Regions from separate parts of the Macrococcus epidermidis genome, predicted to be linked through region 3. Evidence: predicted binding sites of a transcription regulator. Region 3 holds the regulator's gene; each other region holds the start of a gene.
The links. The regulator Rex, encoded in region 3, represses fermentation and respiration genes when NADH is low (regulators of the CRP and FNR family bind a similar motif). The targets are predictions, from matches to a motif close to TTGTGAAATATTTCACAA.
Positions count from the first base shown of each region.

Region 1 (3,292 bases), 720 kb from region 3:
ATAATTTTAATTCATCTGAATAAATTAAAACATAATCATTTGTGATAGATGTTTGTTGCTTAATTAACTGCTTAACATCATCTTGTGAAATATTAAAAACAAGTTCATTAATTATATTTGGATTACTTAAGTATTTTGAGAATTGACCATAATATTCTTTAAGCTGAAATGTAATTTGTTTCTCAATTAACGCATTCAGTGATGTAACAACTGTTGCCACTTTTTCATCCTGAATCGCTAGTACTTTTGCTTTTTTACCAAAAAGTCCTGGTACTTTATAGTTATCTGCAAATGTTTCGAGCATCTCACGATTTTTCTCGCGCATTTCATAAGGCATTAAATAAGCATTTTTTATAATATCTTTCACACCATTTAACAATAACTGTGCGTTATTTGCATCTGCTAATATAGCTTGTTCAGCGTTCATCGCTACATTTGCACTTGCTTTTTGATATGCCATATCTACTTCGTCTTCTTCAACGTTTATTGTAGCCAGTAAATTTGTTTTAATTTTATTCAGATAATGTATTTGTGTCGATTCAATATAAGCTATCATGCGTTCAAAATAATACGCTTTGTTTGTTTCTGCATTGTGTGCAAAGTGCTCCATTAATGGAATCACATTATCAATTTCATTATTAACACTGTCATAAATTGATGTATATAAAATATGCTCAATCTTAAGATGCCAACGTTCAATATTATCATTTATAGCAGTTTTAAAATCCTCAAATGATATTTCTTCTTCATGATGTTTATCAATCTGATTGATTATCAACACGACTGGGACGTTTAATTGATTTAATGCTCTAATTTGATCAAAGTTTTTTTCTGAATTTACATGATTATACTCAACCGTATAAAAAACCACGTCACTAATAAGTAAAAATTTCATTGTACTTGCTTCATGATTTTTAAATGTTGCATCAATGCCTGGAGTATCCTGAATGACGGTACCATTATCAAATAGATGAGACGATTTTTTGATTTCAACTGATTCTATTTTATGGTTAAGTGTATTTACTCTTTTTATATCTTCATATTGATTTAAATCACTATATGTATGATTATCAAGATTGATGCGTACATTTTCAGTGTCACTGATAATAATTTGAGCCGTATTACTTGTAGTAGGAACTGGTGAACTCGGTAAAATATTCTCATTGAATATATGATTTATTAAAGATGATTTCCCTGAAGAAAAGTGACCAATAAAGCTGATAACAACTTGATCCTGATGCACTTTTTTAATAATTTCATTGATTTGTTCCACCAAAATCACATTGTTTGACTTCTCTACTTCTTTTTTTAATTGATATAATTGCTTGATTTGTTCATGATGTTTCATAACATACCTCATTTATATATATTTATTTGTGAAATTTTTAACGAAAATAAAAAAAGTGTGATATTTATCACATTAATAAACTTTGTACTCTATTATTATAAAGAAAGAAAAGCTATTAAGAAAGGGTGTTCATTATGGCAGAGGATAAAAATTTAAATCAATCACATGATCCGATTCAGGTTAATGAAGAAGTTCATCACGATTTAGATTTAAGAGGCACAATGGCGTCAGTATTATTTTTAGGCGCAGTGTTTATCGTAACATGGTTTGCAATTTTTATATTATTTTTAGAACGCGTATAGGAGGGGAATATTTTGCATAAGTTAGAGAAAATTTGGCTGGGATTAGGTATGGGATCACTTGTTTTATTCTTAGGTATTATTTTTGTTTCTGCAATACATAGCGGTCATGAGCCAATCGCCAGTGGACGAGAATTTGTCGATCCAGAATTAATTGATAAACATGAAGTATTCAGCAAACCAGGATTACATAAAGTTGAAGGTAAAGATTGGGATTACGAATTAGTATTTGTAGTTTCTGCATTTAACTACAATCCAGGTGAAGTTGAAATTCCAAAAGGTGCGAAAGTAAAAATTATCGCAACAAGTCGCGATGTTGTTCACGGCTTCGAAATTGCTCAAACAAACGTTAACATGATGATAGAGCCAGGACACATCTCAACATTCGTAAAAACATTTGATAAAAAAGGTGAATACCTATTATTGTGTAACGAATACTGTGGTACTGGTCATGCAGACATGAAGTCAAACATTAAGGTGGTAGATAAGAAATGAACGCATTCAAATTAGATAGCGGCGTATTTGACGATCGCTCTACTTATAGAAACCATCATGCCGAAGAAATGGCAGAACGTGTAGAAATGGACCGTAAAGATGGTAAATTAATTATGGCGCATATGTATGTAGCAATTGTGTGTTTAATCATCGGTGGATTAGCAGGTCTACTACAAACATTAGTGCGTTCTGGTCAATTAAAATTACCTGCAGGAATCGGTTATTATCAAATCTTAACTGTTCATGGTATTATTTTAGCTTTAGTATTAACAACATTCTTTATTATGGGATTCCAGACAGCTGCAGTAATCCGTACTTGCGGTAAACTTTCACCATTACAAAGAAAATTAGTTTGGTTAGGATTCTGGGTAATGTTAATCGGTACTGCAATGGCAGCAACGATGGTATTACTTAATAAAGCTACAGTCTTATATACATTCTATGCTCCTCTGAAAGCACATGTAATCTTCTATGTTGGTATGGCATTAGTCGTTGTTGGTTCTTGGATTTCTGCAGCTGGACAAATCATGCGCTATGCACAATGGAGAAAAGAACATAAAGGATTAAAATCTCCTTTATTAGCTTATATGGCAACAATCAATAATGTAATGTGGATCGTATGTTCTATCGGTGTTGCAGCAACAGTTTTATTACAAATGATTCCTTGGTCATTAGGTATAGTTGAACGTATCGATGTTTCACTTAGCCGTACGCTATTCTGGTACTTTGGACATGCTTTAGTTTATTTCTGGTTATTACCAGCATATATGTCTTGGTATGCAGTCGTTCCAAAAATTATCGGTGCTAAAGCATTTAGTGATAACTTAGCACGTATGAGTTTTATGTTATTCTTATTCTTCTCAATTCCAGTTGGTATTCACCATCAGTTAACTGAGCCTGGTATTGATGTAACATGGAAATATGTACAAGTTGTATTAACATTCATGGTCGTTATTCCTTCATTAATGACTGCATTTAGTTTATTTGCAACATTTGAAGCGTATGGAAGAAAAGTTGGTGCTAAAGGATTATTTGGATGGATTAAAACATTACCTTGGAATGATGCACGTTTCGTATTACCATTCATCGGAATGGCAGCATTTATTCCTGGTGGAGCTGGTGGTTTAGTTAACGCTTCAGCTCAAATGGA
Region 1 is NZ_CP073819.1:1,413,188-1,416,479, forward strand. Features, by position in the region: gene KFV12_RS07415 (dynamin family protein) at 1-1,348, opposite strand, end outside; gene KFV12_RS07420 (cytochrome c oxidase subunit 2A) at 1,483-1,650, shown strand; gene KFV12_RS07425 (cupredoxin domain-containing protein) at 1,663-2,142, shown strand; gene KFV12_RS07430 (b(o/a)3-type cytochrome-c oxidase subunit 1) at 2,211-3,292, shown strand, end outside.
Region 1: KFV12_RS07420 (cytochrome c oxidase subunit 2A) is a predicted target of Rex. The motif match lies at 1,375-1,392, and genes of this name have one in related genera.

Region 2 (3,292 bases), 610 kb from region 3:
AATAACCTGCCACCTTTAAACCATATCATAGGTCGATCCATAAACTTAAACCTTATGAAATAAGGATTTACATTAAACACAATATTTTGTGCTTTTAAATGACGAATAAGTTCCTCTTCATTGAACTTTAACGTCATAAATTGTACTGTATCTCGCCCGCAAAGCATCGTTTCCGTTTGCTTAAACAATAGATTAGGAAACGTCTTATCGTCACCACATGTTATACATTTTTCATTGAACATTTTAGAGAACTTCAAAGCTGTATGATCCATCTGCCATACATCTCCGAATATGAGTTTAGCATCAAATGGTGTTTTACTTAAAATTTTCATACAATACATCATTTGATAGCTTGTCGCAAGATTCACAGCAGGCTCTATAATTCCTACAGTATCACATGTTCTATTCATTACAGGAAGTATACCCATTACACAGTTAAAGCATGGTGTTACACCAGGAATAAATGGACAGGCAACATATGTAGATTCTACACATGCACCATAAATCCACGGTATATTATATTTATAACTAAAATCATTGATAACCAATCGCGTTTCAAAGTTATCCGTCGCATCTAATATACAATCACATTGCAAAAACGCCGCTTCAAGAAGCGACGCATCACAATGTGCTATATAAGTTTCAATTTCTAAATCACTGCGTATAGCTTTTAATTCTCGTTCACATGCCACAACTTTAGGCGTGCTCAGTTCAGCATCTGATTCTTTAAAAAGTGATTGTCGTTGCAAATTTGAAACTTCGACATAGTCACGATCGACGATAACAATTTTTTTTACGCCACTTCTAGCAATAGATTCTGCTAAGTGTGTGCCTAATGCGCCGCACCCAACAATACCAACTGTAGCATTTTCGATGAATGATTGACCACTTTCACCAATCCCGTAAAACTTTATTTGTCTACCGTACCTTGTCATGACTACCCCTCAATTCCGTTACTTTCTACCTTCTTTTTTATCCATCCAGAACATTGTTATTAAGGCAATTATACCAAACACTGCAAGGAAAGCGAAAGCCGGTTTATTCGTACCAAAGCTTGCCGCACAAAAAGCAATGACTAACGGCGGGAAGAAACCACCTAAACCACCCATCATCGATACAATACCGTTTACAATACCAGCCTGTTTAGAGTAGTAAGTTGGAGCTAATTTAAAAATCAGACCATTACCTAGACCAGCACAAGCAGAGATGATTAAACATCCTGCAGTGAAGAAGAAGATTTGATGATTAATAGAAAGCATTGCTGCCCCAATGATTAATCCGACAAATACAACCTTTAATACATCCATTGCACGTAGCTTATCACCAAGCACACCTCCTACAGGGCGTAGCAACGTTGCTATTGCGATAAACGTACCTGTTCGAATACCAGCATCAACTTTATCTAAACCAAAATTATTAACTAAAAAGTTCGGTAAGAATAATCCGAATGCTACGAAAGAGCCAAAAGTGATAAAGTACCAGAAACTTAATAAGTATAATTTATACTCTGGCAATACACCTTTAATCTGATCCATCAATGGTTGTTTAACTTTCGGTTCATCTTTATCACCGAATAAGAAGTTCAGTAAAGCAAATAAAGCCATAACGATTAAATATGATTTTACTGTGTTACTCCAGCCAATCGCGTTCGCTAAAGGTGGCGCAGCAAATGCTGATACTGCCGTACCGATGTTACCCATACCGTAAATACCGTTAGCAAGACCATGCTTTTCTTTAGGGAAATATTTTGGCACACTTGTAACACCTACAGAGAAGATTGCGCCCCCAACCCCTAGAAAAAGACCGGCAATCATCAACATTGTAGTCGATTGCGCCATACTAAGTAAAAATACAGGAATGAGCAGGAATATAAATGCTCCTAAAAATACCTTTCGTGCACCGATTAAGTTTGCATAATATCCTAATGGAATACGTAATACAGAACCTAAAATAACTGGAATTGCTAAAATGATTGCTTTCTGACTTTCAGGAATTGAGAAGTCCTGAGACATAAATGGTAATAACGGTGCAATAATTGTCCAAGCCATAAATCCAGCTAATAAACTGAACGTTTGAAGCGTTAACTGCACTTTACCTGATGCTTTGTTCATACGTTTCACCCTTTTTTATAAGTTTGTGATTATTTATACAAACTTATTTTAAGGCTTTTTAAGTACGTATATAATTGGGGATTTCCCCTATGATGAGGAAAGTTTCCCTATATGTTGTACAGTACAAAAAGTAAAACGCAGAATAATTATTATTCTGCGTTTCAAAGTTATATTATCTTTGTATTCACTACTTCCAGCAGCAAATCTTCATCTTTAATCTTGAATACTTTTTCTGCCATCGGAAACAGTACATTTTCTTCTTTATACATATGTACCATACAGATTTCATAGCCTTCATTTAAATCCTGCATGATTAAAGGGATATCATCCACTTCGTAATTCATCACCTTTGTCACCTCTAAGAAGTGATCAAAATACTGCATCATCTCATCGTGTTCTGCTTCTATCGTAATAATGGGACCTTGATCTGTTCCGATGTAAGAACCTAGGATAGGAAAGAAGAAGCGGGATTCCTTTTCCTGATGCTTAATCAATATGGGAATAAACGCTGTCATCAGTTTACGTATGTTGTTTACATGTTCAAAACGTGCGAGCGGTGCACATGTTTTAACAATTTGCATTTCACTAAACCATTCATGCATTAAACTTCTAATGAGCATATGCTCATTTTCTAATATGCGTAATGCTTTCATCTTTGTCTGGAATTGTTGCATATCTCCACGTCCTAAAAATCTAATAATTTTTTCTTTAAAGCATATTCTACTAGCTCAGGCTTTGATTTTAAGTTCAACTTATCCATTATTCTTGCTTTATGTGCTTCGACTGTCTTAACAGAAACAAAGAGCATCTCTGCAATCTCTTTATTACCATAGCCTTTAGCGATGAGTGGTAAAATCTCTAACTCTCTTTTAGATAGTATTTTTAAGTGATCATTTTTTGCCGAGTATTCACTATCATGATGAATGAGCTCATGAACAAGTGAGGTTGCCATCTTCGGATCAATATAAGTATCTCCAGCATAAACTGTCTTTACTGCCTGAATCAGTTCTTCATCCGGTGCATTTTTTAATATATAGCCATTGGCGCCATTCTTTAATACATGAAATAAATACTCATCATCATCATACATCGTAAGAATCAATATTTTAGTATCAGGAAATGCATCTTTAATTTTGCCGGTTGCAATTAATCCAGATTCTCCTGGTGGCATGCTTAAATCC
Region 2 is NZ_CP073819.1:261,663-264,954, reverse strand. Features, by position in the region: gene KFV12_RS01405 (ThiF family adenylyltransferase) at 1-935, opposite strand, end outside; gene KFV12_RS01400 (nitrate/nitrite transporter) at 954-2,111, opposite strand; gene KFV12_RS01395 (hemerythrin domain-containing protein) at 2,279-2,785, opposite strand; gene nreC (nitrate respiration regulation response regulator NreC) at 2,797-3,292, opposite strand, start outside.
Region 2: KFV12_RS01400 (nitrate/nitrite transporter) is a predicted target of Rex. The motif match lies at 2,135-2,152, and genes of this name have one in related genera.

Region 3 (3,292 bases):
TGCAGTAATCACAAATAAAGCAAAATACGCGTATTTTCGATTTTTCTTTAAGAACATCGGTGTTACAATACCAAGTCTTGTTAAAAACAACAACAGTATCGGTAACTGGAACAAGAATCCGAATGGAATCGTAAATCTCAGCATTTCATTGAAATACTCCCTAACACCGATCATCTGATTAACACCCATCTCACTCGCAAGTCCAATCGTGAACTGAATCAAATAAGGAAATACATAAAAATAACTAAAACTAAGTCCTGCTAGAAATAAAATTAAACTGATTGGAATGTATGATAATGTTGCACGGCGTTCTTTTGGATGTAATCCCGGAGAGATAAATGCCCATAACTGATATAAAATGACTGGAGATATAATGATCAATGCAATAATCATAATCACTGTAATATAAATCGTTAACGGATCACTAACTTTAAAATAATGCAACTCAATACCTTTAGGAACATCATCTTTTGTTAAGAATTTAGTAACAGGTTTACCAAAGTAAAATCCTACTGCCGTCCCAGCTACTAAACAATAGAGCACGACCATAATGCGTTTACGCAATTCATCCAAATGCTCAACAACGGTTAAATCATCTTTATTCATCAAAGGAATGGACCTCCTCATAAAAAAACGGCAAACACTGTCGCCGTTTTGAATTTCTAAATTATTTTACGTCTTTATTATCTTTGTCATGATCTTTCATAATACCATCTGTTGCATCTTTAAATTCTTTTAAAGATGTACCCATCGCACGACCGAATTCTGGTAATTTCTTAGGTCCGAAAATAATTAACGCGATAATCCCTAAGAAAATAGCAATTGCAGGTGATATCATACCAACTGTATTTACAAATAACATCTATTTTACCCCCTAATGATTTTTCATAAAGAATATTAGCGACTGTAATTCAACACCTAAATCGATGTGATGCACGTGCACCCCATTTGGTACTGTTAAACGTTCTGGTGTAAAGTTTAATATACCTTTTATTTGTGCTTTTGTCACTCTATTTGCCACGTCTTGTGCAACCGCACCTGGTACTGTTAATATTACAACTTGAATGCCTGTCTCTTCAACAATTTTTTCGAAATCCTTCATATCTTCGACAGTAATCTTCCCAATCGTCTTTCCGATAGAAGTTGAGCTTGTATCAAAGGCTGCTGTAATCTTCATGCGATCATTGATCGAGAAATTATAATTAACAAGTGCAGTTCCCAGATTCCCTACTCCGATAATTGCAACTTTTGTAATCATGTCCTGCTGCAAAGTTGTCTTAAAAAAGTTTAATAAAAAGTTAACGTTGTAGCCATATCCTTTTTTTCCTAGCTCACCAAAATAAGAAAAATCTCTTCGTATTGTTGCCGAATCAATTTGTAAGCCTTCACTTAGCTCCTTACTACTGACTCTTTCCACATTTGAATTATATAACGTATTCACAAAACGATAATATAAAGGAAGTCTCTTTAGTGTGGCTTTAGGAATCTTTATTTCGTCCTTTGACATCCTACTCACCTGTTTCAAGTAAATTTGTGATAGATTTCACATCACTTTTGATTATAACACTTAACATATTAATTGACTATGTGAAATTTCACAAAACTGATTAAAACATTCCCACCTCATCGTCCTTCATGTACAATGAAAGTGAGGTGAAATAACTTGATATTATTACAAGCAAGCAATTTAACTAAATCCTACTCAGGTGAAAATATATTTTCGAATGTGAAATTCGAAGTTAAATCTAACGACCGTATCGCTATTGTCGGAAGAAATGGTGCTGGTAAAACCACTTTAATGAAGATTCTAGCTGGTACTGAAGATTACGATACTGGTAATCTTTCAATGGCTAAAAATATCAGACTAGGCTATCTTACTCAGCAAATGACTTTGAATGCAGAAGGAACCGTCTACGAAGCGATGAAAAAGCCGTTCCTTCATCTGGAAAAAATGCAGCAGGAATTAGACAAAATCGCTTTGTATTTAAGCGAAGAAAGTCATAATGCACACACGGATGCATATCAGGAAAAATTAACGAGTTATGAGAAATTACAGCAACAATTTGAAGCTCAGGATGGCTATCTTTATGAAACAAAAATAAAGACAGTGCTCACAGGTCTCAACTTCAAACCTGAAGACTTTGACCAGAAAATCGATACATTTTCAGGTGGACAAAAGACACGTCTTGCTCTTGCTGAAATGCTACTTCATAATCCTGACTTACTACTTCTCGATGAGCCTACTAACCATCTCGACATGGATACAACTGCCTGGCTCGAAAATTATTTAACGACGTATGATGGTGCCATCGTAATTATTTCACACGACCGTTACTTTTTAGATAAAGTTGTTAATACAGTATACGATGTTGCATTAGGACAAGTTCAGAAATATATAGGTAACTATTCAAAATTCATTGAACAACGTAATCAATTTTACGAAAAGATGCAGGCACAGTATGAGCGACAACAGGCCGAGATTAAACGTTTGGAAACCTTTGTCCAAAAAAATATTACACGTGCGTCAACGAGTGGTATGGCGAAATCACGTCGTAAAGTACTTGAGAAGATGACAAAGATTGATATTCCGAAACAAGACGATCATTCTATGAATTTAAGATTTAATATTCAGAAAGAAACAGGAAATGACGTATTACGTATCGATGACCTTGCTATCGGCTATGATACGCCACTTGCTGAACATTTAAACTTAGATATAAAAAAACAGGATGCTGTCGCATTTATTGGGCCAAACGGTATCGGTAAAACAACGCTTATTAAAACCATCGCCAAACAGTTAACTGCACTACACGGTGACATTAAGTATGGTGCTAATCTTTCAATCGGATATTACGATCAAAAGCAAGCAGAATTTTCTTCAAATAATACTGTACTAGAAGAATTATGGCAGTACTATCCAACGATGCCTGAAAAAGATATTCGTACTGTACTGGGACGCTTTCTATTCGTTCAGGATGATGTTAAAAAGATTATCAATGACTTATCAGGTGGAGAAAAAGCGAGATTACAACTTGCTAAACTTAGTCTTGAAGAAAACAATGTGTTAATTCTTGATGAGCCGACTAACCACCTCGATATCGATGCAAAAGAAGTGCTGGAGGATGCACTTATCCATTATCCGGGAACCTTGTTATTTGTCAGCCATGATCGTTATTTCATCAATAAAATAGCGACAAAGATATTCCAGATGACAGATAAGGGTGGAAAGCTATTCCTCGGCGACTATTCATATTTTATCGAAAAAGAAGAAGAACGATTAGCGCATGAAAGC
Region 3 is NZ_CP073819.1:2,134,765-2,138,056, forward strand. Features, by position in the region: gene tatC (twin-arginine translocase subunit TatC) at 1-606, opposite strand, end outside; gene tatA (twin-arginine translocase TatA/TatE family subunit) at 668-862, opposite strand; gene KFV12_RS11425 (redox-sensing transcriptional repressor Rex) at 875-1,507, opposite strand; gene KFV12_RS11430 (ABC-F family ATP-binding cassette domain-containing protein) at 1,664-3,292, shown strand, end outside.